4 regions of the Paenibacillus sp. W2I17 genome follow, and region 2 is predicted to be linked to each of the others. Evidence: riboswitches for the same ligand, from Rfam matches in the RefSeq annotation. Region 2 holds a riboswitch; each other region holds the start of a gene.
What was found. A riboswitch is a leader RNA that binds a small molecule or an ion and turns the genes downstream of it on or off. The one in region 2 is predicted to bind cyclic di-AMP.

Region 1: it holds a riboswitch for cyclic di-AMP, as region 2 does, so the genes downstream of both, QF041_RS02555 (3D domain-containing protein) here and QF041_RS20175 (C40 family peptidase) in region 2, are expected to answer to the same signal.
Region 3: it holds a riboswitch for cyclic di-AMP, as region 2 does, so the genes downstream of both, QF041_RS13380 (HAD family hydrolase) here and QF041_RS20175 (C40 family peptidase) in region 2, are expected to answer to the same signal.
Region 4: it holds a riboswitch for cyclic di-AMP, as region 2 does, so the genes downstream of both, QF041_RS10050 (C40 family peptidase) here and QF041_RS20175 (C40 family peptidase) in region 2, are expected to answer to the same signal.

The regions. Positions count from the first base shown of each region.
Region 1 covers NZ_JAUSXM010000001.1:553,135-561,297, reverse strand. Annotated here, with positions in the region: gene QF041_RS02585 (DUF4247 domain-containing protein) at 1-241, opposite strand, end outside; gene QF041_RS02580 (DUF4178 domain-containing protein) at 254-760, opposite strand; gene QF041_RS02575 (DUF350 domain-containing protein) at 784-1,185, opposite strand; partial or broken gene QF041_RS02570 (PspA/IM30 family protein) at 1,281-1,953, opposite strand; gene lpdD (prenylated flavin chaperone LpdD) at 2,065-2,406, opposite strand; gene QF041_RS02560 (polysaccharide deacetylase family protein) at 2,561-3,352, shown strand; gene QF041_RS02555 (3D domain-containing protein) at 3,460-4,131, opposite strand; cyclic di-AMP (ydaO/yuaA leader) riboswitch at 4,134-4,330, opposite strand; gene QF041_RS02550 (amino acid ABC transporter ATP-binding protein) at 4,551-5,273, opposite strand; gene QF041_RS02545 (ABC transporter substrate-binding protein/permease) at 5,260-6,699, opposite strand; gene QF041_RS02540 (M20 family metallopeptidase) at 6,907-8,082, shown strand.
Region 2 covers NZ_JAUSXM010000001.1:4,490,520-4,498,682, reverse strand. Annotated here, with positions in the region: gene QF041_RS20200 (hypothetical protein) at 1-167, shown strand, start outside; gene QF041_RS20195 (4a-hydroxytetrahydrobiopterin dehydratase) at 198-494, shown strand; gene rbsK (ribokinase) at 539-1,522, shown strand; gene QF041_RS20185 (c-type cytochrome) at 1,597-1,953, opposite strand; gene QF041_RS20180 (GNAT family N-acetyltransferase) at 2,104-2,598, opposite strand; gene QF041_RS20175 (C40 family peptidase) at 2,954-3,424, opposite strand; cyclic di-AMP (ydaO/yuaA leader) riboswitch at 3,428-3,565, opposite strand; gene QF041_RS20170 (hypothetical protein) at 3,811-4,662, opposite strand; gene QF041_RS20165 (M1 family metallopeptidase) at 4,673-6,664, opposite strand; gene QF041_RS20160 (YwhD family protein) at 6,766-7,269, shown strand; gene QF041_RS20155 (transglycosylase domain-containing protein) at 7,468-8,163, opposite strand, start outside.
Region 3 covers NZ_JAUSXM010000001.1:2,998,645-3,006,807, forward strand. Annotated here, with positions in the region: gene QF041_RS13370 (Nramp family divalent metal transporter) at 1-627, shown strand, start outside; gene QF041_RS13375 (HAD family hydrolase) at 764-1,447, opposite strand; gene QF041_RS13380 (HAD family hydrolase) at 1,586-1,984, opposite strand; cyclic di-AMP (ydaO/yuaA leader) riboswitch at 2,100-2,274, opposite strand; gene QF041_RS13385 (glutathione peroxidase) at 2,647-3,126, shown strand; tRNA gene QF041_RS13390 (tRNA-Leu) at 3,275-3,357, opposite strand; gene QF041_RS13395 (urease accessory protein UreF) at 3,774-4,475, shown strand; gene QF041_RS13400 (hypothetical protein) at 4,742-4,945, shown strand; gene QF041_RS13405 (hypothetical protein) at 4,973-5,353, shown strand; gene QF041_RS13410 (hypothetical protein) at 5,398-5,610, shown strand; gene urtE (urea ABC transporter ATP-binding subunit UrtE) at 5,641-6,336, opposite strand; gene urtD (urea ABC transporter ATP-binding protein UrtD) at 6,314-7,123, opposite strand; partial or broken gene urtC (urea ABC transporter permease subunit UrtC) at 7,086-8,163, opposite strand, start outside.
Region 4 covers NZ_JAUSXM010000001.1:2,311,565-2,319,727, forward strand. Annotated here, with positions in the region: gene xynC (glucuronoarabinoxylan endo-1,4-beta-xylanase XynC) at 128-1,822, shown strand; tRNA gene QF041_RS10040 (tRNA-Leu) at 1,962-2,045, opposite strand; gene pelA (pectate lyase) at 2,222-3,175, opposite strand; cyclic di-AMP (ydaO/yuaA leader) riboswitch at 3,604-3,735, shown strand; gene QF041_RS10050 (C40 family peptidase) at 3,741-4,205, shown strand; gene QF041_RS10055 (hypothetical protein) at 4,330-5,028, shown strand; gene QF041_RS10060 (carboxymuconolactone decarboxylase family protein) at 5,081-5,410, opposite strand; gene QF041_RS10065 (hypothetical protein) at 5,552-5,770, opposite strand; gene QF041_RS10070 (hypothetical protein) at 5,890-6,219, opposite strand; gene QF041_RS10075 (xanthine phosphoribosyltransferase) at 6,317-6,898, opposite strand; gene QF041_RS10080 (YkvI family membrane protein) at 7,103-8,158, shown strand.

The DNA.
Region 1 (8,163 bases), 3.9 Mb from region 2:
TACGCTCTGTGTTCTCTGCCGAGATCTGATCCGGTTGCCTTTGGTCAGACAATTCCTGAGCCACTTCCGGAACGGTACGATCTGAAGCCCGGTACACATAGGACGTTGAGTTACCACTGCCGTTAACCGATTCAAGCGGATATGTGTCCTGAACAGAAGGTGCTCCGCACGCGGACAACAGAGACATCACAAGGCTGAGGACCAGCATTAATTTTAATCCATGTGCCAAGCGTTTTTTCATTGGGAACCTCTCCTAGCTCGAACGAATTACTTTGATATCCGCAGGAAGAATGGACTCACCCTCATACAGTGTAAATCTTCTGTCTTGCCACTCCACCCGAAGAAGCATATTATCATCCGACTGATACTGCCATACCAATTGTTCTCCAGCCTGGCCATATGGAGTTCTACCTGCCGTTGATACCATGCCTCCATACTCTTCCTCCAGATGATATGCGCGTCCATCCAGGTCCAGCAATGTCGGCACCTCATCAGGTGCATCAAGCCTGCCATCAATTGGTGTATATAGAGCGTAACGTGTGAGTTCCCGTTCTTCGATATGCAAATATCGAAATGCGGTACCATCCTGCAGCGTGAGCACAACTGCATTTCGAGCGCGATTTTGTACCCGACCAACGACTTCATAAGTGACCAGAGAAACCTCGCAGATATCACCAGGTGCAAGCTGAAGCATCGTTTTCTCTGCCTGCGGTGGTTCAGGTTTTGTTAGTATTCCTTTAATTCGTTTCCATACACTCATGAGAATTACTCCTGTTCCTTATCTTATAAACAAGCTGCAATAATCAGTGCGCCCACGATATGTAAAGCGCCAGAGAACAACCCGTATCCTGTCTTCCCTTGCTGAATTCCCGTATCCAGATCCAGATTGGCCCATTTGCGAATCATAAAGTGTACAACACTCTCCAGAATCAACAAAATGATAAAGGATACAACGGAGACCAACAATGCTTCTCCAAGATGACCAGCCGTAGAAATGGATGTAGCGAGTACATATCCTTGTGCAAATAATTTCATAACCATACGTGTAGTAACAGCCATATTGCCAGCCTTGACTTCAGCAAAATCCTTATATTTCGTGAACAGTGAATCTACATACATCAAGACAAACAGCAAAACCGAACCAGATCCGGTCCAGACCAGCATCGCCAAAATATTCAAATCCATTTACACAGCCCCCACATATCAACATGAACCGCATTTAAAAGCGAAGGAGAAATACTCTTCTCCTCCGCTGGTTAACCCTGCTGACAACCAAGGTATTAGTTCTTATTATCGTATTGTTTCATCAAAGCTGCGAGTTCGTCTTCAACAGCCTGATCTTTACCCAACTTCTCGAACTCTTCATCCAAAGACTTGCCTTTGGAAGACATTTCGTTACTTGCTTCTGCCTGTGCTTCCATCTGCATCATTTTCTCTTCCATACGCTTCATACCAGCACTTGCAGTATCAGAGCCAAACCCATTCAACGCTTTGTTGATTTCCGTTTGGGCTTTTGCTGCATTGTAACGTGCTACCAGTGTTTCGCGTTTGTTCTTCATTTGAGTCAGTTGCTTACGCATCTCGTCGAGCTTGCCACGCAGGTTATCTGCAGAAGCCTTGTTTTGGTCATAGCTGGTTTTGTACTCAGCCATCTTCTCTTCAGCAGCCTTTTTCTCTTCCAGAGCACGTCGAGCCAAATCCAGATTCTGAGCACGTGCCGCCGTATGCGCCTGCTCTTCACGTTTCTTCACAAGAGCTTCCTGCTCTTCGAATAACTGCTTGAATTTCTTCTCAATGGGCGATCTGTTGAGCTACTGCTTTCTCCGCATCTTCCAGATCCTCTTGCATGTCACGGATATATTGGTCCGTCATCTTGATTGGATCTTCCGCCTTGTCAATAATGGCGTTGATGTTAGACATGGTTAGATCACGCAAACGTTTGAAAATGGACATTATGTTATTCCTCCTAGTCGATATTACATCGTATATAAACATACATACGTAACAATCTACAACTCGTTTCAATTTTAGCAAATAAAATCAAAACATTCGATGGTTCTTATGTCAGGAAGATCGTTTATCTTTGTTCAGATGATCCTCCATCAACCTCTCTGCAGTCTGCACGATTTCGTCGATCTGCATCCGTGTGATGGAATCAAAATGAATACCCATGATCACCGTAACGGTTACTTTCAGCTGCAGGGCAGCCTTTCGGGCAAGCCGCTCACACAGCTCTTGTTCTTTATGCCCGGGAATATGTACCGTCGTCCCGCTTACGCGCTCATGATCCACGTAGAACGTAGCTACAGCGCCAATATGCGCCTTTCCTCCGGTAACGAGAAAAACCTTATCCTCTCCTGCTTCAATCACCTGTAAACGTATGGATTTCAAATCATATGTACTCATATCCTATCCACCTACCCTTTTCTATATGTTATATATGGAGGAATTATGGCTGTCATGAGCTAAATCCGCAATGAAACTTCTCACACTGCGCATATTTTATGGAACCCCCGGGCATACCAAGGAGAACGTCATTTTGGAAAAGGAGGCCGTTATGATGCGCGTACGCCTCATTATGCTGATGGTTATCGTTATTTTTCTAGGGGGATATCATGCTCCAGTTTCATCGCGTGATGTTTCAAGCCCGTCAAGTGAATCAGTATCAGGTTCGGATTCTGCAGAAGAAGAACAACTGACATTGGGACAGTTACGTCAAAAATATGCCGATACGTTCAAAACCAATGGTCCTTCAACAAAGAAGGTTGCACTGACTTTTGATGATGTACCTGATCCACGGTTTACTCCACAAGTGCTGGATGTATTGAAGAAATACAATGTCAGAGCTACATTCTTCATCGTGGGTAGTCGTGCTGAGAAACATCCGGATCTGGTGAAACGCATCGTTAAGGAAGGGCATATGGTTGGTAATCACAGCTACAATCATCCTGAATTCAGTAAGCTGTCGATGAATGCCTTTCGCAAACAAATTTTACATACCGGGGATATTATTCGACGATTGGCGGGATACACGCCGAAGATGATTCGGCCGCCTTATGGAGACATTAATGAAGAACAGCTGAGATGGGCTGCCAAACAACACTATAGCATTGTGAACTGGAACGTAGACTCCCTGGACTGGAAAGGCCTTTCAAAGGAACAGGTGAAAGATAACATCCTGTCTGCCGTAAAACCCGGATCCATCGTTCTGCAACATGCTGGAGGCGGTGTAGGATCAAACCTGAACGGCACGATTGAGGCTTTGCCTGAAATCATTGAGGAACTTCGTAATCGAGGGTATGAACTGGTCACCTTGGACGAGATGTTGGGATTGCCAAAGGCCAAAAATTAGGATGACCGTGATAGCAAATAAATGAGAACATAAAAGGGTGCTGTTCAATCGCAAATTAGCGACTGGCAGACACCCTGTTTGAATTCATTTTAAATGTAATTTACTCTCTATTTCAGAATGTACAGCTCGATATCCTGAAAACCAAATGTGCTTACGGACTGTTTGCTACCCGGGATAAAGATATCAATCCGATGACCCTTGATTGCACCGCCCACATCACGCGCTGTGGCTACAAAAGCCTGTTTTGGCAATCCTGGATGGCTGTGACCAGTTACCAGTACTTTGGTTCCGAGTGGAATCACACTTGGATCAACTGCAATCGTGCCCAGTTCAAGGTCATTTCCGAAATAATCGACTGCACCCCAGCCTCCATTTTCAGACGGATCAGCAGAGTATGCCGTTGCTTTTACGTTCACAGCTTTGCTGTAATCGAATGTTTTACCCCAGGCCTGAACCACTTTGTTATCTGCGTTAACGTCCAAGCTTGCTGTGGTAACCGTTTTGGCTTGGGTCTTGCTCTCCGTCGCCGCGGCAGCAACATTGTTTGCCTTACCGGGAATCGTAATTTTCAAACCACCATAAATGTTGTAAGGTGAAATGTCGTTGTTTGCTTTAACCAACGTGTTCATTGCTACTCCATATTGTTTTGATAAGGTGTAGAAGGTATCCCCTTCTTTGGCCACATGAACTGAATCGGCGTGAGCCGGAACGGCTTGAATGAGCATTGCTGTTGTCATTAATGCTACTGCTGTTTTGGCTATACGTTTCTTGTTAATCATGGTCTTCCTCCCTCATTGTGCCTGCGAAGTTAGTTGTCGGATTCGGATGAGGAGCCCACCCTATAGGTTCTTCATTACATTTGAAACGTTATGTACCCCTAATTCACCCCAAGCAGTGTGCTGTAGATCTTCCCCCTGCACAATCTGCATCGTTACATCCCCCGCACTCCCTGTCCGGAAGTTTCGGCAGAGTTCAATATATCACAATTTTGTAACCTGAACTTGTAGTAATTCTTACCAAATGGTTTTTTAGCATGTAAGCATATGTAAGAGTACTGGATACTTTAGAAATATTGGACGACCCGATTCCTTTACATTTGGTAACAGAATAGTTACTTTTCCGAATCCATACGTGATTATTAACCATAAAAAAATAGCGTCACCGACTCGAAGTCAGTAACGCTATTGATCACTTTCATTTAGAGTACTTTGGCAAGAAAATCACGTGTACGTGAATTTTTCGGTGCTCCAAACACCTCATCAGGTGTTCCCTCTTCTACAATAACCCCGCCATCCATGAACAGGATCCGGTCTCCTACTTCACGTGCAAAACCCATTTCATGCGTTACAATGACCATAGTCATCCCGCCTTCTGCAAGACGTTTCATGACATCCAACACTTCACCGACCATCTCGGGGTCCAGTGCCGAAGTAGGCTCGTCAAACAGCATGACATGCGGCTGCATGGCCAATGCTCTTGCAATGGCGATCCGCTGCTTCTGTCCACCGGACAGCTGATTCGGGAATGTATCTTTTTTATCGTACAAGCCCACGGTGTTAAGCAGATCAGCAGCAATTTTCTCCGCTTCCTGAGTGGATTGTTTTTTCACTTTAATCGGAGCAATCGTAATGTTTTGCTGTACCGTTTTGTGTGGGAACAGGTTGAAATGCTGGAACACCATGCCCATTTTTTCCCGAGTTGCATTAATGTTGTGCTTCGGATCGGTGATTGACACACCTTCAAAATCAATCTCACCCGAGGTAGGCTGTTCCAACAGGTTCAGACAACGTAAGAAAGTACTTTTACCTGAACCGGAAGGGCCGATGACTACGACAACCTCACCTTTGCCAATCGTCACGTTAATGCCCTTAAGCACATCGTTATTACCATAAGATTTGTGTAATTGTCTAACGTCTATCACTTGCACTCAACTTCCTTTCCAGTCGTCCAAGCAGCTTGGACAAAATAAACGTTAATACAAAGTAGATGGCTGCTGCAATCAAAAATGGACTCAAGCCTTGATACGTAATGTTTTTGACCACACTTGCCTGATACATAATGTCCACCATACCGATAACAGAGATAATGGAGGATTCCTTGATGATCGTTATGAATTCATTACCAATTGCCGGCAATACGGCCTTGAAAGCCTGTGGCAATATGATGTAACGCATTGCTGCACCTCTGCCCATTCCGAGGGAGCGAGCTGCTTCCAACTGGCCACGATCCACCCCTTGAATACCTGCACGGAAAATCTCCGCCAGATAGGCACCACTATTGATTGAAAGTGTAATGATACCTGCCTGAAGTGCAGTGAAGTTAATGCCAAAGCTCAGGGAAAAACCATAGTAAATAATCATCAATTGTACCAGCATCGGTGTGCCACGGATCACTTCAACGTAAGCAGTACCGATCCAGCGCAAGATTGCAGCGTCATGCAAACGGAACAAACAGATGATCAATCCTATAATTACCCCGAAGATAACCCCAAGTGCAGACAACAGAAGTGTGTATCCTACACCTGTAGCATAGAAACTTTTGTACTCCCAGAATACTTGGAAAATATTTTGTGATTTGTTCGCTTTATCCGCCATCAAGAGGCTGGCATCCGTCACCATTTGATTGATTTTATCTTCGCTTTTCAGTCGCTCCAGTGTTCCATTTACTGCAGCTAGCAGCTCGGTATTACCTTTACGAATCCCGATTGCCGCTTCTGCTTGCTCTTCGTCCGGAACAGCAGCAGCAAGTCCAATGATATCGTCCAGATAACCTGCAGCAACGGTATCTTCAACGATTGCCGCGTCAATGCGTTTTGTTTGCAGTTGAAGCACGATATCCGAGATTTTATCCAGCGCAGTAAGCTTCGCTCCTGGAATACTCTGTCCGATCGTTTCCTGAATGGAGCCTTTCTGAACGCCAATCTTCGCATTTTCAAGTTCTGCCATGGTTGGATATTTGTCTTTATCCACATTGCGAACCATAATCACTTGTTTTGATTTATAATAGGTGTCGGAAAAATCGATACTTTTCTTCCGCTCATCCGTCGGCGTCATACCTGAAATCACCAGATCAACACGCCCGCTCTGCAATGAAGGCAGAAGACCGTCGAAGCCCATATCCTCAATCACAAGCTCAGCGCCAAGATCTTTGGCAATCTCTTTGGCGATCTCAATATCGAAGCCGACGATTTCATCTTTGCCATTAATCACTTTATGGAATTCGTATGGTGCAAAATCAGCACTTGTACCGAGCACCAGCTTTTTACTGCTTGAATTGTCTGTAGTCCCACTTGCAAATGCCACAGGAACGGCAGTTGTCAGTAGAACAACAAAGGTCAACAGCATCATGGTGTAACGACTTATTAATTTCAACCTTGTTCTCTCCCCTTACAATACTTTGTATGCTTCTCATGTTGATGACTGAGTCATTATAAAGTACAATGCATGATTATGCAATGCATTTTGACATTACAAATCTTGACTTGTTTCTGAAAAAATGAAGCAAACATGATATAATCAATGAATTATTTTCATTTTTGCATAAGGAGTTTACTAATGACAGCTAACAAATCACAAATTCTGACGGTTATTGATCAATATGCTTCCCGTTTTAAAGCCATTTCATCATATATCGGTGCCAACCCCGAATTGGGAAATGAAGAGTATCTCGCTTCTGCCCGTTTGAAAGAAGAACTGGTCTTCCACGGTTTCACTGTAGAGGCTCCAATCCTCGGTTTGGAGACAGCCTTTATCGGAACCTATTCAGCCGCCAAACCAGGCCCTACCATTGCTTTATTGTGCGAATATGACGCCTTGCCGGAGATCGGTCACGCTTGTGGTCACCATCTGATCTGTATGATGAGTCTTGGGGCCGCTGTTGGGCTAAAATCTATTCTGGATGAAGTAGGTGGAACCATTAAAGTGTTTGGTACCCCCGCTGAAGAGACACGTGGTGCCAAAGTTCCGATGGCTGAAGCAGGTTTGTTCGATGACTGTGATGTCGCTCTCATGGCGCATCCATATTATGCCTACGAGAAGTCAGGCAGCTCGCTGGCTATTGATGCTGTGCAATTTGAATTCCATGGCCGATCTTCACATGCTGCTGCAAGTCCGCACGAAGGTATTAATGCTCTTGATGCCGTCATTCAAACGTTCAACGGAATCAATGCATTCCGGCAACAAGTGAAAAGCACCGTGCGCATTCATGGTGTGATCAACAACGGAGGTCAGGCAGCAAATATCATTCCTGACTATGCTTCTGCGCAATTTTATGTACGGGCAGCAACTCGCAAAGAACTGAATATTCTCACAGAACGTGTGATTCAGATCGCTGAAGGTTCTGCTCTCCAGACAGGTTGCAAGCTGGTGACATCCAACTATGAAACGTCCTATGACGAGATGGTTACCAATGAAGCATTCTCAGCTGCGTTTAGTCAAAATCTGATGGAACTTGGTATTCCGCAAGAAGAGATTGTGAGTGGTAATGATCACGGCTCTATGGACATCGGTAACGTTTCCCTGAAATGTCCTGCCATCCATCCCTACATTCGTGTTGTAGACGAGGTGCATACACTGCACTCCATAGCCTTCCGTGACCTTGCACTTCAGGAGCGCGCGCTGGATGGCATGATTCTGGGAGCAAAGGCACTTGCTACAACAGCCTATGACGTACTGAGCCAGCCAGAGCTGCTTCAAACCATCCGCACGGAGTTTGAGCAAGCTATTCGCTAAAATTTACTTTCAACATGTTATATAGGGGTGCCCTGAACAATCTTGAATTCCAAGCTGTTCAGGGCACCCTTTTTCTAAATT
Region 2 (8,163 bases):
CCTTATGGTTAGTGGTTCTATGCCATGTAGTTGATTGGATTTTGAAGCTTGTCCGTGGTAAGATGTTAGTCGTGAAATGGGCCAACCGCATGGCGGTGAGCCTGGCCTTTGAGGTTGCTGTTGATAGCGCCGAAGGTGTCGGTGGTTATACGGACTCACGTCTGTAATGTACCATCCTATGGGGAGGAAGATAACGCATGGTTTTTTCGCAAGAGGAAGTCGAAGCTCATCTAGGGAGGCTGGAAGGCTGGGAACTGGAAGAGGGACGGTGGATTGTACGTAAATTCGTGTTCTCCAACTACATGAAAGGGATTGCATTTGTGGATGAGGTCGCTGCGATCTCGGAAGCATTCAATCATCATCCTTTTATTACGATTGATTATACAACGGTTACGCTGCGTCTCACATCATGGGATGCGGGTGGTATTACATCTGTAGATATCAAGGAAGCAGGGCAATATAACGAAGCTTATGACAAAATGAGGTCGCAATAACGAGGTCGGTTATTATCGCGCGGCCAGAAGTGAGTGAACCATACATGTCAGACTATAATCAGAAACAACCTCTTATTACTGTCGTAGGCAGTCTCAATATGGATCTTGTGGTGAAGACAGACACGATTCCGGAAGAGGGAGAGACGGTGAGCGGTGAGGAGCTGCATTACCTCGCTGGTGGCAAAGGGGCCAACCAGGCTGTTGCCGCTGCGCGTCTGGGTGGACAGACTACGATGATTGGTGCGGTGGGATCGGACGGTTTTGGTGAACGTCTGCTGCACAGTCTGACGGAAAGTGGTGCAGATGCCTCGCAGGTTCGCATATTGGAAGACACGGTTACAGGGACGGCTTCCATCTGGCTCTCTCGGGGAGACAACCGGATTATCGTTATTCCTGGTGCGAATGGGCAAGTGGTGCCTGAGATGCTGGAAGAGGCGGATACGGTAAAAAGCCTGACTGCAGCCGCAGCGGTGCTGCTGCAGCTGGAGATCCCGCTGCCAGCGGTTACCCGCGCCGCCCAACTGGCGGCTGAAGGCAGCGCACTGGTGGTGCTCAACCCGGCTCCCGCGGTGCCGGGTCTGCCCCAGGAGCTCCTGCGGTGCGTCGACGTTGTCACGCCGAACCGCAGTGAGCTTGCCGTGCTTACCGGCCGGGATCATCTCCGGCCGGAAGACCTGGATGCGGCGGTCGCAGAGCTCGCCGCATCCCTCGGGGCCGCTGTCGTCACGACGCTCGGCCCCGAGGGGGCTGTTTACGCGGCGGCGCCTGGTGGCCGCGTACAAGCAGAGCGTGCCGGCGCGTGCCGTGCGCCCGGCTACGCCGTAAGCGCCGTCGATACAACCGGCGCTGGCGATTGCTTCAACGGCGCGCTGGCAGTAGCCCTCGCGCGCGGTGAGACTTTGGACGCGGCCGTAGGCTTCGCCATGGGTGCGGCCGCGTTATCCGTGACGAAGCTCGGCGCCCAGTCCGGGATGCCGTCCGCACGTGAAGTTGAGGCCTTTCTGGCCGAGAATGCGCCAGAGGCTTAATAATTGATATAACAAAGAGGCTCTTATTCTCCCAAAAGGGGATTAAGCGCCTCTTTGTTATGCGTGTGCAGAGATTATTTCTTCTCTGACAGCCACATGGCGATATTTGCAATCTCTTCGTCCTGCAGTTTGCCCTTGAAGGAAGGCATACCACCTTTACCTTTGACAATCGTAGAATAGATCTTCTCCAGATCATCTTGGCTACCGATATTTGCCAGAGCAGGTCCTACGCCACCTTGAAGCTGATCCCCGTGACAGGAGATACAATTGGCTTTGACCAGTGCCTCAGCCTGTCCGGCATCCAATGTTACTTCCGGCATGGTTGGTTTGGCTTCTTCAGCCACTTCCTCTTTCCCTGGAAGCGTAAACATTAAAACAATAGCTAAAGCGCATGCTGCAAAAAATACTCCGCTCATGATCCATTTGTGCATCCCTTATGTCCCCTCCAGAATGAAAGATCATCTAACCTGAAACTATCCATATCATTATAACGGAACCTGTACTGACATCATAGCATTTTGTGGGAATTTTTTGAACTAATCACATAACAAGGGGCAAATTTGGTTGTTTTGCAATGGATTCTAACCGCGAGGCCCTTCATAAACCATACAGTGAAAGGGCTTCAAGCCGCTTGGGGTCTGTCGTTCGTATGTATCCTGGGTGACAAATCCACTCTTCAGATAGACTTGAATGGCACGAGCATTCCAAGTGAGTACTTCCAGATCAATCTCATTTGTGGGATTTCGGCGAATGGCTTCCTGTACAATGGCAGTGACAAAAGCTATCCCTTGACCCTGACCACACAGCTCTGGATGCATGCCAAGGCCAATCCGGGTTACCCCTTGAAGTGGGAAGTATTGAGCAAACCCACATATACGATCGTTCTGATCCAGGACGATCGCATATTGCTCCTGCCGCAGCTGTGCATCTCCGAATTCCACTTCCAGAGCTTTCATCTGCTCCCAGGGGAGCCAGCTGTAGATATTGTAAGGCGGGTCATACTGCCAACTGCAGATAAGCTCCGCATGTTCTTCTCGCATAGGTACAACGTGAAACGTCACAGGGGTTTCCTTCATACACCTGCATGCTCCTTTCCTTGAAACAGAACTCTTTGTCCACTCTACAAAAGAGATGTTCATTTAGCAAGTCTTCCTTCCCGAGAAAAAAATGAAACAAAAGTTCCGGTAATTCCGTTTATATTATAACGGGATGGGTAAAAACATCATAAGGGCACGGACGAACGAACGCAAAATGAACCTGTTTGATGTCGCAGGATATGCCCCGAGTATAACTTGCAACATGAATAAGGATTGAAGCACAAAAAAACCGCCGGATACATTCCTGCGGAGAATGTACCGGGCGGTTCTGTTATGCTTCTTGCTTCGTTCCAGTATGTTTAATGGTTACAGCATCATGTTGCTCAGCTTGTCCCTAGTCAAGGGCCAGTGATTCATATGCGTCCGTGCTCATAATCCGTTTCGCGCCAACATAACGATTGGCCCAATAGTTTTCACTCAATGCACTGATCGTAACGCCTTTGGAAGAAGAGGAGTGTGCGAACTTTCCATCCCCTACAAAGATTCCTACATGAGATACGCCTTTACCTGTTGTATTAAAGAACACCAGATCGCCAGCTCTCATCTCCATGCGGGATACGGAATCGCCCATGTCGAATTGGGAACTGGATTGGCGTGCCAAATCAATACCCAACTTGTCGAATACATACCGTGTAAATCCGGAGCAGTCAAAGCCGTTAAGCGTTGTTCCCCCACTTTTGTATGTAGTTCCCATTGCTGAATCAATTACTGTGTCCATCTTTGAATCTGCGAATGCGCTACCTGCACCAAGCGATAAAGCGAATGTGATGCTAAGTACAGCTGCGGTTAATTTCTTCTTGAACAAGAGATATTCCCCTTCCAACGCCTGCGAGGTTAGCTTAAGGATTCGGTTGAAGGTCCCCTATGATCCCTCTGTAGCAAGATCAATTCACCCATAACTGGTTCCCCCGCTTCCCAGGTGCCAGGAATTTGGCTATGCTAGTTATGCACCTGCGAAATCAAGAAATGACGATTTAATTTTAAGTAGTTACAAATATGAATGTAAAGATTACAAAGTTGTTACTAAAAACTCACTGCGATTATTGTAACAGAGGAGTACGGCTTTGGCAACGTTTAGCAACAAATTTAGCAAAAAAAACCTCGACCTTTGATGGGGAAAGGTTGAGGTTTGCCTATTTATAAGTACATATTAGGCCTTGAGTTTAACATGCGATGGTAACAATTTTTAAACTATCTGCTCTCACCTTTGGATATTTTGGACTGCCATAATCGGAAATGGCTGCATATTTTCCACAGACTTAATAGACATCTGGCAAGTGGATACGTCTGTTGTAGTATAAGTCCGGTAAGTCCCGTTAATAACCATGAGGCTGAAGTGAATGCCCCAAAGACGAGCAGGTTTACTCCGCCCAGCAGGAGCGCAATGCCGATTACAGCGCTGAGATGACGCAGTGCAATCCAGAGTGCTTTGAGGGTACCGTGAGCCCCGCCTTCTCCTTCTGGTGCCGACACACCAAACTGCATGTAGAGTATGGCATGGTGGATGATCCAACCATATACAATCCAGGCAGCAACATAAGGTATACCAGGCAAAAGTAATTGAAGGGAATGAAATCCGTCCATGAGAATCGAATAGAGCTTCGGTATGAGCCAGTAGGCGGGCAGAAGTATCAATAAAGTACGTATGGTGTGGAGCAGCAGCATCGGTTTCCACAGATTTTTGATTCCGCGGACGAAGGGGATGCGCTCTTCTGTAGAATTAAAGTGCTGAAGTGAGTAGAGCAGTCCTGCCTGAATGAGGGGGCTGATCAACATGCGAACCAGCAGCATGCCCCCGAGAATCCAAAGATAACGATGAACCTCCGGATGGGTAGACAGGTTAAGTTGACTTTCCATTTTGAACAAAAGTGTACTCAGCTCACCGGCATCAGCATCTGGATAGCGAAGGAGTAGTGGGATAACCGCCGATTGTACCATTCGATAGAAGAAATATCCCCAAATGAGTTGATAAAGAAATAAGAGTGCGGCAATGAACATATGCTGACGGACGAGAAACCAGCCTTCACGTATTTTCGCTTTCACCGTTTCCACCTCACCATGACAGACCTCCGAATATGGCTTCTATTAGTTTGGTTACACTCATGCTCCAGCGGGACTTCGCCCGCTCATCCAGTCCGGATTTCAGGAAATTGTTCATATGGTGGTTCTCCAGCACGATCGAGTACAGAGGATCGGTCATGGCCCAGGATACGGGGGATGTGTGAGTTAATTTATACGTGATGCGATCTTCTTTGCCATTCCATTGCTTGGTGAGGATATGGCCGTCTTCAAAAGCAATGCGAACAGGAACGGCGCTGTAGTCACTGCCTTTTTTTGCGATCGTCACGGATGACTCGTACAATGTTTGACCGTCTTTCTGTATGGGCGTAACACGAATCTTCTCTACAGCAAAGTCAGCCATCCCGTTACCATAGACGTATTGATCAAAATAATCAGACCAGGAAGTGCGGGTCACTTGTTCCACAACGTTTTGAAAATCAGCCGAAGTGGGATGTTTGAAGCGGTACTTCTTCACATAGGTAGAGAGGATGCGTTCCATCTTTTTTGTGCCGACTTGATGTTCGATACCAAGCAATACAAGCTTGCCACGTGTATAGACATTGGCTGCATACTCATTCTGTGAATCGAACTTCCAGGATTCTTGTGTTAAGGATGACGGAGAAGTAATCAGTCCCGATTGTACCGGCAGATTCGGAATCAATCCGTATTCCTGCTCCATCAGTTTGTCTTCTGCATAAGAGGTGAACCCCTCATCCAGCCAGGCTTCCTCGAATTCGTTGCTGGCAACCATGCCGTAGAAGTACTGGTGTCCGATCTCGTGGACTACGGTACGTTCCAGGTCATAACCTGGGGTAGTATCATCGGCTCCAAAGGCCGTAACTAGCGTAGGGTATTCCATACCTCCAGCACCGTTCCCCGCTTTGGGTGGAACTACGATGGATAAGGTAGCGTAAGGATATGGGCCAAACCATTTGCTATAATTGGCTAGAGCGGCCTTCGCGGCGTAGAAATAACGTTCTTTCAGATCCTGATGAGCTGGGTCCAGATATAACTTGATTCGTACACCAGGCACATTGGGTGCAGAGAAGGGTTCCTCGGCGTACACAAAATCGGGTGAGGCTGCCCAGGCGAAGTCGTGCACATCATCGGCATAGAATTGATAGACCTTTTCTCCATTCTTCACCACGGCTTGCTGCGTCGGAAATCCGGTAGCAGCAACTTTGTATGTTTCAGGCACCCGAATACGTACACTATATATACCGAAGTCGGCGTAAAACTCTGAATTGCCATGGTACTGGTGCAGATTCCAGCCTTCCGTTGCTCGTCCACGTCTGCCCACAGGTTCATAGGCACTTAATTTGGGAAACCATTGACCTGCCATGACAAAATTATCAGCAGTTCCCATCCGGGCAAAAATCTTCGGCAGATTCACTTCAAATCGGGTGTGGAGCGTGATGCTTTCCCCGCCTTTGACGGGTTTGGGCAAGCGTACTTTAATGAGGGTGGTGTCCTTGATATTTCCGTCATCTGGTTGCACATACTGCATCCGGTGCAGCAGAGAGAGCCCGTCCTCCGTTTTCATTTCGGTAATGTTCATGGAGCCATAACCATTGGTAGGCATGACATCACCCCGAAGCTTTCCACCGGATTCCTTCATAAAGGTGGTGTCAGCAGAAGAGAAGGCGTTGGGATACATATGAAAGTAAAGCTCGCTGACGGTTTTTTTACCTGGATGTGTCCAGGTAATCGTCTGGGTCCCTTCCAGTACATTCCCTTCGACCAGTTTTACATCCATGTGATATTCCACAACACGGTTGCTGTACACTTCGGCAGTAGGGGTCTGTACACTTTCTGGAGGTGCTGGCGTTGGGGCTATTGCCTTAGGCTTGCCCGATTCGGGGGCGAGTACTGGCAATTCGGAATGAGTTGAGCGATTATAACCCAGAGTGATCCATATCCCTCCGGCAAGTACACACAGGGCCAGGGATGCAGTGAGCCAGCTCTTGGCGCGTCGTGGAATCATCGTTAAATACCTCCCGTTGACAAGCATCTACAGCATGTATATGTTTGCAATGGGGCAATTATTAGTTAAAATATTTGTATCAACCCTTGGAGGCTATAAACATGGACCAAAACGAGCAAAACGGCAAAAAACAGATTGCCTTGAATATCGTTAGTGCAAAAAGCAAGCATAAAGGCTTCGGTGCAGGCTCCATTGAGCTGAATAACCTTTCCCCGGTCATTATTGATAATGGCGAAGCCAAAATCGATATCGGGGCGATGCATGCGAAGAGCAAAGTGGAACGCAATATCAAGTTCTCTACCAATCGTGAGGATGTGCCCAACGGACGCCAGGTATGGCTGGTGTGGGTAGCTGTCGATCGCACGGAGGAAGGCCAACTGTATGGTGGAGCAACGGCATGTGAGATGTGGATTGATACAGAAGCAAGACGTGGATGGAAACTGCTGGCGGAACATGTGAATCGCATGGATTATGCCTTGAAGCGTCGCTTCATGCTGGATGAGCTTGGACCCGAAGCTCGAGCTGCACTTAAGACGCTGCTGATCTCACACAACGAAGACTGGTGGAATGCTTCTCCAGATGTATTGAAGGAAGCACTCGCCTAAGGCAGATCATTTTCAACAAAGTATAGCAAAAAAAGCAAAAGGCCCCTTAACCGGAAAGTTCGGTTGGGGGTCTTTTGCTTGTACATTAGTCGTATACATCGATCTGAATAATTATGAGTTTTCATCCGAAGTGAATTTCCAATTGTTCAATATAACCAGGGGTTATAGGTGACGCAACTAAGTCATCGCCCATTTACATCATTCTACCCACCAACGTTTGAAATCTCTCCACCAGGAATGTTTTTCTTCCTGTATGCCTTGTTGATTCTGTACTTGGCGGGTCTTCTCATCTTCTCCAGAATCCGAATCATCCGTCGTACCATGACATACCTCTGTCGGTTCAGTACCATCAATAAAGACTTCCAATCGTTTCTCTTCACAGCCGTTGCCTGCCAGTTTGCCGGATTCAGGGTCGATATAGACACTTACAACATGATCAGGAACGGTGAAAATTTTGGGTGGTACGCTCGCAAGAGCCTGCTCTGTGAACTGGGCAAAGATCGGCGCTGCCCGGCGGCCATCCGAAGTCGAGATGGCTTTGCCTTGATCGTAACCAACCCATACAGCAGTGGAAAGCTCCGGTGTGAATCCAACGAGCCAGGCATCCGTGTTGGTTGTTCCTGTTTTTCCCGCTACCGGACGTTTGATCGCCTTAGACACCCGGTTGCCCGTTCCTCCATTTTCGAAGACACTTTCCATTAAACGAGTCAGTACATAAGCTGCCGCAGGTTCCACCACGGTCTCAGCCTTCGTCTGAGGCGATTCATAGAGCACACGTCCTGCGGCATCTGTCACTTGCAGAATGGCTACAGGTGGCGTTCGTTGTCCACCGGCAGCAATGACGGAAAAGGCCGACGCCATCTCCAGCGGGCTGACAGGTGACGTTCCCAGTGC
Region 3 (8,163 bases), 1.5 Mb from region 2:
CATTCTTCCATTGTGCAGACCCGTCAGATCGAACAGACACCACAGGGCAAAAAAGAAGCCATTCGGTACTCGACCATGGATTCTACAATCGCGCTGACACTGGCCCTGTTCATCAATGCAGCCATCCTGATTGTATCTGCTGCTGTATTCCACAGTGCTGGTATGACGCAGGTTGCCGAGATCGCAGATGCCTACCATCTGCTGACACCTCTATTGGGTACTACGGTTGCAAGTATTCTGTTCGGTGTGGCGCTGTTAGCATCAGGTCAGAACTCTACCCTTACAGGTACACTCGCTGGGCAAATAGTTATGGAAGGTTTCCTGAACATTCGAATTCCGGCTTGGCTGCGCAGACTGGTCACACGTCTGATCGCCATCATCCCGGCGGTAATTGTGACAGCCATTGCAGGAGAACACGGCACAGAAGAACTGCTCATTTTGAGCCAGGTCGTGCTGTCGCTACAATTGCCCTTTGCTGTAATTCCCCTGGTGATGTTCACGAGTGATAAAAAAAGCATGGGTGCATTCGCCAACAAATTGTGGCTCAAAATCATCTCATGGGTCATTGCCGCGATTATCGTTGTGCTGAATGTATATCTGATCATTCAGACGATTCGGTTATTCTAATCTCGTTCTTATCGACTAAATACTAAAAAGGCTGATCAACTCCGGTATGCAATACCCAAGTTGATCAGCCTTTATTGTTGCAATACAGCAAGGTGTTTCCTTTTATAGTAAAACTCAAAATCCAATAAACAATCATCTAATCCTGATTTGGTATCAGTAACGGCAGGAGCTGATCCAATGAATCCACAGTCCAATCCGCACGTTTGTCATCCGATAGTTCTGGCTGGAATCTTCCGTAACCCTGCATAATTCGAATCGTACGCATGCCCAGCTTCCGAGCAGGTATAATGTCGTTATCGATCCGATCGCCGATCATGACGGCTTCCTCTGGTTCACAACCGGCCTGCTTCAAGGCTACAGCGTATAACTCAGGGTCTGGCTTGGACACTCCTTCTTCAGCCGAGCAGGCCAGAACATCAACATACTTCCGCAGTCCGTAACTCTCCAGTCTCTCTTCCGTTCCAGGACTCTGATTGGCAATAATGCCAATGTGATAATGCCGTGACAACTGCTGAAGAACGTAATCCGCTGAAGGAAAAGGACGTTCAAGATCTTTTTGAAATTTCAGCTTGTCCTGAATCTGTTTCTGGTGTCCCTCGTCTTCAACAAATGTGCGAATCGCCACTCTCATAGGCCATTGCTCATATTTCTGGTAACAGTTCGCGAACAGTTCGCGTACCGCCTCAATTGTCACCGGATACCCCAAAGCACAAGCTTCACGGACGAACTGTCCGATAATATCATCAACCGGCTCCCATTCATCTACCAGTGTATCTCCAACATCAAAAAACAACCATTTCAATCCACCTACATCCGGCACGCCAATTCCTCCTTGAACAACCTCTAAAACCATAAAAAAGAAGACTCACCATCTTGCATGAGTCTCCTCAAACTTCCGTTTATCGATACATTCAATTATAACAGGCACCTTACACCTGAGCAATCACAAGCTATGGCATTAACCATTGAGGAGAAAGCCAACTTCCCCATTAAGCGAATATACAATCCGGTCTGCGCCCATGCCCCGATAGATGCCCTTAGGATGACTCTGCTCCGTAATCACGCACAGGGATTTCGATGTCCATGAACGGCAGATCTGTAAATAACGACAGGTCAGATTCAGGCTGTTCTCGAAAATAAACACGTTGCCTACGCTGCCCTGCGGCAAAAACCATTTTTGAGCTGCAGCCGTGTTCATGCGAATGACATGTTCTACTCCGATTCTACGGAGTCTGCGCTCTTCCCCTGCACTGTTGGTTAGAACGGCAAACGGCATTTTTTTGTACATCAGCAATTTAATAAATTTGCGTCCTGCTTCATTTGGAGCAGTCACTAAGATCATCTCAGTATCCATCATTCGTTCCTCCCTTGGCGTGAAAAGACAACAAAAAAGAAGCGTGGGGGACCAAGGCCTCCCGAACGCTTCTTAAATAATCCATGGCGAAAACACCATGAACCAGCGTACGGCTTGTTGCCTCTCCCTTTAACGCTTACGAGGTTAGCTGACGGATTCGGGCGCGAGAGTCGCCCTATTTCCGGCTGTCACCGGAAAATTCACCCCATGAATGCCACTGTCCTGGACAGCGCATTCCGTTGGTTCCCCCGTTTTCCACTCATCAATGAATGGAAACTCAGCGATTAAAACATCGTTCGTATATCTTAAGGATAAGATCGAGCGATATTATCGTTTGTTTCGTTTTTCAGGTACAATTTAGTTTAAATTGAAATTACGTTATGAATCATACACCCGTGCCATGTCGGTGTAAAGTCCGCGCAGATCACCGAATCGGCAGATTTTTGCCAATTCCTATCCATAATAACGCTTACAACAAAGTTATACTCTATCTATCTCTTCAAGGCTATCTAATTCTCACTCTGGCGTAAATCACTTCGCAATTCATTCACGTATTCTGCACAACTTGCCTGTTTTGATGCTTTTAACACCATATTAGTTTTGCAATATTTAATTGCAACCAATATAATAGAAGATATAAGAGTAAATAAATGGAGGCGATTTAGATGACAGTCTACGATTACAAAGTGAATACACTTCGCGGTCAAGAAGTTGAAATGTCCGACTACCGTGACAAAGTGCTCCTGATTGTGAATACGGCAAGCTCATGTGGCCTTACCCCTCAATTCAAAGGTCTACAAGAACTGCAAGACAAGTTTCAAGATGCTCCATTTGAAGTTCTTGGTTTCCCAAGCAACCAGTTTGCACAGGAAAAAGGATCTTCCGACGATATTGCCGAGTTCTGTCAGATGAATTATGGCGTGAGTTTCCCCATGTTTGAGAAAATTGATGTGAACGGCTCAAGCGCTCACCCTCTTTTCCAACACCTTAGCACAGAAGCTCCTGGCCTGCTCGGCTCCAAAGCAATCAAATGGAATTTCACCAAATTCCTCGTGGATCAGAACGGACAGGTCATTAAACGTTATGCTCCCAAAACAACACCGGACAAGATTGAAGAAGATATCAAGAATTTGCTGCAAAAATAATACACAGGCCACCCGTAGCCGGAAGGTAGAGCACCATTGCCCCGGTAATGGATGGCCTTTTTTTCTCAACTTTGATGTCATACTGTTCGAAAAAGACAAAAAAGAAGCTTTCCATTAATGGAAAGCTTCTTTTTAATCGTTCATATGATGCGGTCGAGAGGACTCGAACCTCCACGGGCATACGCCCACTACCCCCTCAAGATAGCGTGTCTGCCATTCCACCACGACCGCATGTCGTAAATAATCGGCAACAGAATTGATTATACCGGGTTCAGAACTAAAAGTAAAGTGCTTTTTAATACTTCTTTTTCAGCTAGGCATTTTCATCAAAAATCGCATAATCTCGTCATCTTTACCCATGAACTGCATATCATTAGATTTGATCCCCTCTTTTCCGGCTTGAGCTGATCTTATTGATTCATTTATATATAGTCCTTCCTTTACCTATTCATTCATATGACATTACACGTTATTTAAAATAACACAATAATTTAGATTTAGATTCTATTCATTAAATTTCACTGATACTATTGACAAAAAGCGGACATTTATGGGATGATAACTATCATATAATTCGGATTCTCAAACAAAAAGGAATATAAACGTCACTTTAATTGACATTTAACGAACACAGGAGGCGAATGATTGTGAACCGTGGGAATAAGCTGCTCGATTATGTCAAACTGCTTGATTCCTCTATTCAGGTTGGAGGGTTCACCCATTCCTTCGGCATGGATATCCATATCAGGGAGGGTACCATTCGTAATGCTGAAGATCTCGAATCATTCATGCGTTGTCAGTTGCATCCGAGCATCGTTCGTCTTGAAGGTATGGCCATCAAAGGTATCTATACCGCAGCAGATCACAAGGATACATGGCGGATAGCTCTGATCGACAAGCTCGTCCATGTTCAGCGAACCCCTGGAGATCTCAGAGAACAAGCTGCCACCATGGGTAAACGATTGATCAGACTCGCACGCGCTCTGCACCCCTGGATTGAATTCAGCCAGCTCGAACAGATCTTTGCCAAATATGATTCGGTTGGCTGCCTCTCCACTGTTCACGCCTGGATTAACCACCACCTCGACATCCCGGTCGAAGAGGCGGTCCTTGGTTACCTGCATTCAGCCATGAATGCCTGCATAACCGAAGCCTCCAAAGTCATTCCCCTGAACAACGATACAACCAAGGATCTGATGGTCCGCCTGGCCACAGATCTGGAGAATGAATGGAAGACCGTCAGCGCCTCGGCTGCGGATGGACTGGCACAGCCAACCTCGATGTCCATGAAATCGTTTTTCCCCAGTTTCCATATGCTCGGAGCTGGGCTTCATGCCTACAGGGCCTAATCCTCTTCCTCCTCATACCTGCTCCCCTTCATTCAAACAAACTAAAAAACACGCGGCAACCTCCTTGCCGACGTGTTTTTTGTCATTTTATTTGTTTTATTTACGTATTTACGCCATTTATAATCACAAAATACACTTTTTTCCGTCTTTTTTAATTGTTAGATGACGAATTTACGTATATAATGAAACATACAGCTCGCATTTCTATATATTCTACATGAAGAAAGGGCGGCTGAATACTACATTCTAACCAGGGGTGAACCCTTTTGAACAAGAAAAAACCAGTTACTCCGTTCGGATGGGCCATCAAACGACGGCTAACCGAACTTCAAGTGGACCAGAAGACCTTTTGTGAACAGCATGGCATCCCACCCTATCGTTTATCCAATCTTATTCACGGCACACGCAAAGCAACCCGATTCAGGCACCTGGTCGCTGATATTTTGGATATTCCAGATGAACTGAGATAAGATTTCTGCCAAAGGAGGATCTCATCCATGAGACATGTTACATCCGATCTGGAGAGGCTGTCGTTCCAGTCCATACGTCACCAGCTCATCATCGTTGATGACAATTGGATTATCCAAAGTTGTAACCGTGCCTGGCAACAGGGACTTGGTCAATGCTCACCAAACCCGGATATACACAGTAGTCATAGACACTACCTGCACCTGACGGAAGCCTGGGCAAAACGAAGCAAGAACCCTAACACGGCACTTGTCGCACAGAATTTGAAAGAACGCGGAATACCCTTTAAACGAAATCATACATATGACATCTGCGTGTATACTGTATACAACGAAAAGAGGTGGTTTCGTGTAGAACTCACCCCTCTATCTTATTCAAATTCAATTCTGGTGATACCGATCTCGCTTTAATTTCACACATGGATATTACCGAACAAAGAAAGACAGAACACCAATTGAAGAAAGCATTGTCTGAAGTGCGCACATTGCGCGGACTGCTGCCTATTTGCGCCGTCTGCAAACAAATCAAGGACGAAGAGGAACACTGGAACTCCGTTGAGAGTTATCTGGAGAAGCATACCCACGCCGAATTCACCCATGACATCTGTCCGGAATGCATCCGGCGGTTATATCCGAAATACTCGAATATCCTGGACAAGCGTTCCTGAAACCTTTCTCCACTCGCCGACTAACTACAACTATACGGAGAGATGATGTTCAAACTGCGACATATCCAGCTCTTGCGGTGTCCCATGCAGGGTTATGGTTCCTTTGTCCATGATATAAATGTAATCTGCGGCACTTCGCACAAAATCAATACTCTGCTCTACCAGCAGAACCGAGAGGTTCCCCTTTGCCTTGAGCTGCAAAATAACCTGCCTAATGTCCTCCACGATAGAAGGCTGGATGCCTTCTGTCGGCTCATCAAGGAGCAACAACCCCGGACGCGAAGCCAATGCCCGAGCGAACGCCAACTGTTGCTGCTGTCCACCACTCAGATCCCCGCCCTGCCGTCCATACATCGTAGCAAGCACTGGAAACATCGCCAGTACATCCTCCGGGAACGTTTTTACTCCCGGTGCACTCGTCTCCAGACCGAGCAATAAATTTTCTTTCACCGTAAGCTGCGGGAAAATCTCCCGCCCCTGCGGTACATAACCAATCCCTGCCCTTGCCCGCTTGGCTGTGTCCAAGGTGGATAACTCCTGATTTTGCCACTGAATACTGCCCTTGCGTGTTTTGAGCAGCCCCATTAATGTTTTCATCAACGTTGTTTTACCTACACCGTTACGGCCCATCAGACACACCACCTGTCCAGGCTGTACATCCAGGTTCACACCACGAAGCACATTGCTTTCCCCGTAGCCGGATTCAATTCGTTGCAGCGACAGCATGGTCATCCCTCCTTTTGCCCAGATACACTTCTGCCACTTTCGGGTCTGCCTGTACCTCCGCCATCGTACCTTCCTTCAGCAGTTTTCCTTCATGCATCACCGTTACCTTGGCTGCGAACTCTCGCACAAACTCCATATCATGCTCCACCACCACAACCGAGCGCTCACGCGCAATCTCTTGCAGAAGTCGCCCGGTCTTGTGTGTTTCTTCATCCGTCATGCCTGCGGCTGGTTCGTCCAGCAACAACACCCGTGGCTCCTGCAGAAGCAGCATGCCGATCTCCAGCCACTGCTTCTCCCCATGCGATAACGCTCCTGCACGAGCATCAACGCGGTCTTGCAGACCAATCTGGAGGGTAACATGCTCCATGGCAGCACTCATTTTCCCATATCGACGAATACCGATGGCTTGCAAAGGGGAACGGCGAGTCTCCGCCGCCAGTGTCAGATTCTCCTGCACCGTCAGACCCGCAAAGATCGATGGCGCTTGGAATTTGCGTCCCACACCTTTGCGAACAATCTGGTGCTCCTTCAGTCGTGTTAATTCCGTGCCATCCGCCATCTTCACCGAGCCGGACATGGGTTTTGTTTTGCCGCATATCACATCCAGCATCGTTGTTTTTCCAGCACCATTGGGTCCGATCAGAAAATGCAGGTCATGTTCATGCAACTTCAGATTCATGCCTTTGACAGCAACGAACCCACCAAAGGCTACCGTAATATCCTCGGCTACCAACACCGCTGATTCCTCAGTAGACTTTAGGTTTTTCCCGAGTGACTTGGACATGCGCACTCTCTCCTCTCCGCTTCAGCAAGCGAACGACATGACGATATACACCTACAATACCGTTTGGCATGAACAAAACTACTGTTACAAAGAGTCCACCAATGACGAACAGCCACCCCTCGGGGTAAGCCTCACTTAAACCTGTTTTGGCTGCATTCAGCACCACCGCTCCGATGACCGCTCCAATAAGCGTACCGCGACCACCCAACGCAAACCCACAGGACCATCTCAATGGAGGGCACAATCCCCATCATCGATGGCGAGATAATACCCACCTGAAGTACAAACAACATGCCCGCGATGCCTGCAAGCGCACCGGAAAAAGCAAAAGCCAGCGTTTTATATCCTGCCGGATCATATCCGAGGAATCGCACCCGATTCTCCCCTTCACGCGCAGCTTCGAGCACTTGGCCGAAACGACTGTTCACCATTCGACGACAGAGCATATAAGCGATCACCAGAACAGCAAGCGTTATATAGTAGAGAACAATTGTTGTTCCTGCGGAATGAAGTGTAAAACCAAAGATCGAATTATATCCGGTAATGCCATTTGTTCCCCCCGTCCATTCCTGTTTACCAACAAAGAGTGTTACCGTAATGAGAACCAAGGCTTGAGTCAGGATGGTAAAATACACACCGGTGATCCGGTTACGGAACGTAAACCATCCCAGGGCAAAGGCGAGCAATGCCGGAAGGGCTATTCCCAATAACAGCGCCACCGGGAAGGAGCGAAACGGCTCCCAGAACCACGGCAAACCACTGAGACCACTCCATCCCATGAAGTCAGGAAGCGTTGCTCCACTAGCCTGAAGCTTCAGATACATCGCCATCGCGTACCCACCCAGACCAAAGAACACACCATGCCCCAGACTCAACACACCCCCATATCCCCAGATCAGATCGAGACCAATGGCCAGGATTGCCAGCGCCAAAAACTTGGCTAACAGACTCAGACGAAACTCCGTGGAGATCAGTGGAGCGAGACACATCATGATGAGTACAACCGCCCAGATAATCCTCATTTTCAGACTGCCAGTCTT
Region 4 (8,163 bases), 2.2 Mb from region 2:
TTCCTATGATTTATGGAAGGAGGTTTTGAAAGGGTTTACATAAAATAAATGCCAGACAATCCGCTATTCTTGTTTGTTATCCCTGGTCGCGGTTTCTCTATGTAACCATTTACCATTATCGAGGAGGATGAAAGTAGTGAAATTCAAACTAAAAAAGACGATTAATGTTCTTTTGGCCTGTTTAACAGCCCTGCCTTTGATGTTAACACCGACAAATGTGTCAGCAGCCAGCGATGCCAACATTAATTTGTCCTCGGAAAAACAGCTGATCAAGGGCTTTGGGGGCATTAACCTTCCTGCCTGGATTGGTGATCTGACTCCCGCTCAACGTGAAACTGCTTTTGGTAATGATCAGAATCAGTTAGGCTTCTCAATTCTCAGGATTTACGTCGATCCAGATTCTAATAACTGGTACCGTGAAGTTGCCACAGCCAAGCGGGCTATCGAAAAGGGTGCTATTGTATTTGCATCCCCATGGAATCCTCCAAGCAGCATGGTTGAAACGTTCAACCACAATGGTGACACAAATGCCAAACGTCTGAAATACGACAAATATGCCGCATATGCGCAACATCTGAACGACTTTGTAACCTACATGAAAAATAACGGCGTAGATCTGTATGCCATTTCTGTGCAAAATGAACCCGATTATGCTCATGACTGGACCTGGTGGACTCCACAAGAGATCCTTCGATTCATGAAAGAAAATGCCGGGTCCATTCAAGGTACCAAAGTCATGGCGCCTGAATCCTTCCAATACTTAAAGAACATATCCGACCCAATCCTGAATGATCCGCAGGCACTTGCCAACATGGACATTCTGGGAGCACATACGTATGGAACCCAGATTTCGAATTTTGCCTACCCTCTCTTTAAGCAAAAAGGAGCCGGTAAAGAACTGTGGATGACTGAGGTGTATGTTCCGAACAGTGACAACAACTCAGCAGACCGCTGGCCTGAAGCATTAGACGTTTCCTATCACATGCACAATGCCATGGTAGAAGGTGATTTCCAGGCCTACGTGTGGTGGTACATCCGCAGACAGTATGGTCCGATGAAAGAGGACGGTACCATAAGCAAACGCGGGTATAATATGGCTCATTTCTCTAAATTCGTGCGTCCAGGCTACCTGCGAGTCGATGCAACGAAAAATCCGGATACAAACACATTTGTCTCAGCCTATAAAGGTGATAACAAAGTCGTCGTCGTGGCGATTAACCGTGGAACTTCAGCCACAAGCCAAAAATTCGTTCTGCAGAATGGTAATGCCTCTACTGTGTCCTCATGGATTACGGACAGCAGTCGAAACCTGGCAAGCGGAACCCCGCTTACCGTATCCAATGGAGCCTTCACGGCACAGCTCCCGCCTCAGAGCGTAACAACGTTTGTTGCCAACGTTACTGGCGGAAATAGCGGCGGGAATACAGGCAGTGGCACTACGTATGAAGCCGAGACCGGAACGTCACTTACGGAAGCTGCCATTGAAACAATCTACCCCGGTTACACTGGCTCCGGGTATGTTAACTTCAATGCGATGACTGGTTCAGCCATTCAATGGAACGGCATTAATAACACGACAACAGGTACCAAAAACGTAAAGTTTCGTTATGCGCTGGAAAGCGGCACACGGAACCTCGACATTTTTGTGAACGGAACCAAAGTCATCAGCAACGAGCCCTTTCCGGCTACGGGAAGCTGGTCCACTTGGGTTGAAAAAACAATACAGGTCCCCATGAACACGGGGACCAATACATTGAAAGTGGTCACCACTGGATCGGAAGGACCAAATATTGACAGCGTTAATGTTACCGCAGCACAATAAACGTTCCGTATGGCTGATGGAAGACCATTTGCGGTAAGAGCAGCTAAGCACTAATCTCTTGGATACTAAATCTAGTGTTATATCAAAAAATGCAAAAAAAGACTCCTTAAGCGTTAGCTTAAGGAGCCTTTTCATTAGATGCGGTCGAGAGGACTCGAACCTCCACGGGGGTTAGCCCACACGGACCTGAACCGTGCGCGTCTGCCAATTCCGCCACGACCGCATATTGTATCTCCGTCATCAATATCGGCGACAAGAAATAATATATCATGCGGAATCTATCATGTCAACACTGAAAATAATAACAATAAAGCCCGAACCAGACGTCCATGTCGATTCGGGCTTTACCTTTAACTGCTGCTAATAGTTTGGTTTATTATAATGGAAGCATACTTCAAATTATAGCTTGGAAGGCCAGTTGCCATACCATGCGTAACCGCCTCTTCTTTCTTTATCAATATCACTTAATTTGTATTTTACTACCCCGTCACGACCAATAAAGATTGGTTTATCCGTTCCTATCTCATAGAAGCGTGCCCAAATTGGTGCAGCTTTGGAATCAGCGATAATTTTACTATCTCCATTAGCTCTTTCATATTTGTAACCCGTAATTTTCACCTTGTTAAACCAAGCCTCCGCTCCTTTAATGGATGCAGTAATTTTAGCGTTAGCAGGTCTGGTTTTCAGAAATTTAACAATCGTTACACTCTCTCCAGCTGTCAGCGATGGCACTTCGTAGATTCTTGCGCTCGCTGGTTTAAGGGAACTGGAATCATGTTGTTGTCCCCATGCTGTCAGCTTACCACCTGAAACGACTTGTGTATTTAGAATCGCCTCCACACCTTTGGCAACTGAATTTTTACTGCGGTTAGCAAGTGTGCTGTCGATAAACGAGAAATCACCTTTGCGTGCCGCTACTTCATCCAGCATGATCATTACATTAATCATGGCATCATCATTGTAAGTGATATGCTTGTGATATCCAGAGCTTTGGTAAACTTGTGGCCATCCGCCGTTTGAATACTGCATGTTGATCAAAAAGTTAATTCCTTTGATTGCAGCTGTGGAGTAACGCGGATCATTCGTCTTTTTAAATTCCTTCGCCAATCTTCTAATTTCTGAGTATGTAGCCTTGTTGTCAATCGTGGACTTCGCCCACTCTCCACTTGTCTGTTTATAATCTTTTCTCCAACCTCCATCCGGCAGCTGGTTCTTCAAAATATCAGAAATACTCGCTGTCGTACCCGATGCATCCGCAGCAGATACCGTCCCTACAGGAAGAACTGCCATTCCAACTGCTGAAAACACCATCGTACATGCCAGGACAAAAGTAATTATTTTCTTCGCTTTCAATTGTAACACTCTCCTATGCTCGTTTTTATAAATCTTCCACTTCTACTTTACCTATGATACGCGTCTATAAACCTCCTTTATTTGTATTTATCGCATAATAAAATCAATTTTAATCCAATATGTGGATTGGATAATCAGATAATATGCAAAAAATCGATTTTTGTCAATATATGCAACTTAATGAATATAATCTCTCCAATTCTACATAACGGGATAGTTCTTTTAACTCATGACAAACCTATTTATTTATCCAAATTCGTCTTAAACGAATCAATAATGACGTTTTTGTCATGAATGATACCCAAACTTGATCCCTTCTTTCATATAAAAACCTTAATTCCGCTAACATTGAGGTATTACGAAGGGTTTTAAATGGGTTTGACAATTACGCATTTATGCAATATAGTTTCAAATAGTTACAAAAACTTAATTATTCATTGCCGAGTTTCATGTTTGAAAACGGGGGAACCAATTTGGGTGAATTATTCTTATACATAGGAAATATAGGGAACCTTCTACCGAACCCTTAGCTAACTCCGTAGGCATCGAAGGGAGAACATTGATTTTGAAAAAACTGATTATCTCCATTTTTGGAGCAGCTGTATTATTTACATCCGGGGCAACAAGCACAGAGGCAAGCAGTATCAACTCCGTAGTGAACAACATGACAGGTATTCCTTACAAATGGGGTGGCACAACTGTAGCCGGCTTCGACTGTTCTGGTTTTATGAGATATCTTTTCAACAAATACAGTATTGAATTGCCACGTACTTCTCAGCAGCAAGCCAAAGCAGGTACTCCGGTATCCAAGAGCAATGTTCGGACAGGTGATCTGGTGTTCTTTAATACAACAGGCAAAGGCATTTCACATACAGGTGTATATATCGGCGGTGGACAATTCGCTCACGCCTCCAGCAGTAAAGGCGTAAGCATCACGAAGTTATCGAATCCATACTTCAATGACCGCTATGTAACAGCACGTCGGGTAACTGGACAGTTTATGTATGATAAAATGTTAGGTAAAATGTAATTCACATACAAAAAGGCATCGGTTATTAACCGGATGCCTTTTTTGTTTAACCATTTTTTGTCTTTAACTGCTTTCTTAAACAATGTAAAATGTTTTAGGAAATAAAAGGAGATGAGGAGAACAATTGAAAAAGTTAATGTTTGTTTTAAGTTTTGCTATTTTAGTAATAGGTAGTTTAGGATGCAGTAGTGAGAACGAAAAAGATTTTAGAGATGTTTCATGGGGTACCAAGATCGACAAAGTCATTTCAGCCGAAGAAAAGAACGGTAACTTGGGCTATGAAGAGGACGTACATAATGACCATGAGAAAAGTATCGAGTATTCCAATCTTGTAGTCTTGGGTAAGAAAGCAGATGCTAAATACGTATTCACTGATTTATTAGACAATGATGGCATTCTGGAAATGATGGAAGAAGGAAGTGAATTATCAGAGGAATTAAATAACCCCAATACCACAGAAACAAGGAAAGAAGAGATATACAAAATAATGGACCAGCGCCTTGAAGAAATGGAAAATGCAGCAGATGCATATCCATTAGATGACTTTTTAATGATTGAAGCAAGTTACGATTTCGGCACTTTGACTAATCAGGATTCTGATGAAATTTTGGAAGAACTTACGAATAAATATGGTAAACCAGAGCTTGAAAGCTACAATAACAGTTTTATATATAATTGGACCAGTGACCGATCAACGATTGAATATTGGACTAAATCATCATCGATTAAATATAAGGCACGCTATTCCATAATGGAAAAATTTGCGGACGTGGACAAATACAATAAAAAACTGAACAGTAAAACAAGTAAAGATGAACTTTAAAAAAACATGGTCATTACTCCTGTACTAAACAGAGTATGACCATGTTTTTTCATTAATGCAGCGCCTTCTGCACTCGCATCGCACCCTGAGACAGGGCATGTCCTCCTCCAACAGCTCCGGCCACCGCAACGGTCTCCATAATCTCCTGATCTGTTGCTCCCTTGGCACGGGCTTCTTCTACATGGTAGAAGGTACATACCTCATTGTTGGCGAATAATCCAATGCCGAGTGCAATTAGCTGTTTTGTCTTCGCATCAATCACGCCAGGTTGGAAGCATTCTCCGGTAAACTCATGATACGACTTAACCACACCTGGCAGCACATCGCTTAATGCTCCAATCTGATCCTTGTAGGCATGAACTTTATCATTCATCAATGTCATGGCTTGTAGCACACCCTCTCGGCTATAGTTACAGATCTTCCTCACTGTACCTATCTTCTCTCCCGAGTGAGTCAATTATGCCAAGAAATCATGGTAATTCCAAACATTTAACGCTCATGGCTCTGCCATAATTATAAGCTGTTACTCACTAAGTGGACTCTGGCGCGGCTCGCTGAACAGCTGATATCGGTAACCTCGATCCAGCTTAACGACACGTCGATTCTGACGACGGATAAGTACCTGCTCGCCATCCCAGGCAACAACAATCCCGGTTACATCGTTAGATTCCAGCTCGTCCCGTACTACTCTTACTTTCTCACCTGACAGACGCAGGGCGTCCAGTTCTGTATCACTGATCATCTTCATGGCTCCTATATTCCAAATTTATTTACAAAAAGAGACCTAAATGAAATGTCATTTAGGTCTCACGTGACTGTATTGGACTGTCATGTCATTCGAAATTATGTCCCGACTGAAAGTTACCGCTGCGCGTGCTCTTTGCTGTCGTTCTTCTCGAACCAAAAATCAAGCACTTTGGCGGACATCACACGTTCTTCAAGGTACTCCACTTGATGCGGTGTAAATTGTTCTTTCCAAGAGAAGGACAACTCTTCGCACAAGCCTACAATCGTCAGTAATTCTGACCAGGCAACATAGCGTTTGTACCAGAAAAATTGAGGATGTTCAATCATATAGGGATAAAGGTCATCGAATTCCGTATGTTTACAATCCAGGGCACGTTCAAAATGAACTTTCGATTCCGCCAGCTTATCATTAAAAAATTGTTCTGTTGCCGGTTGGTTCCCCATGGTGTTGCCTCCTCTCCCTAACATAACCCCATTATAAATGAAATCCGCGGTCATGCAAAGGCATAGTTCAAAAAATAGGCCCTATTCCTTTAAAATGTCACATTTCGTTATCGTCAAATTGTACCGTACCATCGTTCAGGGAACGAATGCGTACCAAGGCTTCCACCGGAATACCCTGTTCACGAATCGTGCGTGCCCCTGCCTGGAAACTTTTCTCGACCACAACGCCGAATCCGACGAGTTCCGCACCGGAACGCTCGATAATTTTGATGACGCCACGAGCGGCATCTCCATTGGCAATAATATCATCAATGAACAAAATGCGGTCATTCTCATGAATGAACTCGCGGGATACCATAATATCAGTTACAATTCCTTTGGTAAAGGACGGTACACGTTCACAGTATGCATCAGGATCAGCCAGAAGTGTTTTTTTGCGACGGGCGAATACAAGGGGCACCCCAAGTTCATAGGCTGCGGCAAACGCAACCGGAATCCCTGAGGATTCTACCGTGATTACCCGAGTTACTCCACTTTCACGAAAACGGGCAGCGAACTCACGTCCCATCTCCATCGTTAATGCAGGATCAATCTGGTGGTTCAACAGACCATCCAGCTTTAATACTTGATCCGAGATAACCACACCTTCTTGTAAAATTCGTTGTTTCAATAATTCCATGATTTGACCTCCCAAGCCTATCCTATGAGGTAAAAGTATCATATATCTATCTATAAGTTCAAGCGAAATTGCCTGGGCGCTTTCCTTGAGACGCAATTCAAGCCAAAGCTCATTATCGATTGTCATGACTTTCGTGGGTCAAGCATACCTTGTACCATGGTACCCGCATGTCCAAACTATACAGGGGCCTGAGAGGGGAAACACATGAAACAGGCATTTCGGGTGCTGCAGATCGCATTTACATACATCGGAACGGTTGTCGGAGCCGGCTTCGCTACAGGGCAGGAAATTTTGCAGTTTTTTACCCAGTATGGCAAATGGGCCACCATCACCATAGGCTTATCCACCATGCTCTTTGTCTGGTTAGGTACCAAAATGATGCTGATCGCTCACGATACCGGGTCCCGCTCTTATGAGGATCTGAACAAACATTTATTCGGCCACAAGGCGGGCAAATGGATCACTTGGGTGACCCTTCTCATTCTCATTGGCGTGAACAGTGTCATGCTTGCCGGAGCAGGTTCCGTTTTTGTCGAACATCTGGGTTTGCATTATCAGACAGGTCTGATCGTCACACTTGTAGGGTCATATCTGCTTCTGGGTCGAGGCATTCAGGCCATTCTACAAATGAATAGCATCGTCGTGCCCATGATGCTCCTGTTATCTCTGCTCATGATCACCAGTACCATCCATCATCCAGGTGCTTCCCGATTCATCACACTGACGACAGATTCAAACCCTATTCAAGTGTGGCTGTCTCCACTGTTGTATACTTCATTCAATCTGGTGTTGGCTCAAGCTGTTCTTGTGCCTGTAGGTAACCAGATTCGTAGTCGGAATGTGCTGAAGTGGGGTGGAGTATTGGGTGGAATTGGCGTAGGTTTCATGCTGATGGCAGCTCATTTTGCCATGTCAGCCCAGATGCCCGGCATCATTCAATTCGAAATCCCGATGGGCAGCATTGCCTTTCAACTTGGATGGGCAGTGCAATCTGTATATGTATCCCTTATTTTCATGGAAATATTCAGTACCTTTGTAGCCGATATCTATGGAATGACCTTGCAACTCAGGCAACATATACGTGTTCATCCCCGTTTCATTACATTAACCATTATGCTGTTGTGTTACTCACTCAGTCAGTTTGGATTCAGTTCCCTGCTGTCCATCCTTTACCCTATCTTCGGAAGTATGGCACTGTTTTGGGCTGCCAAATTGGTACTGAACCGCTGGGGCGCCTTTCGTAGACGCAACAATATATAAACCTC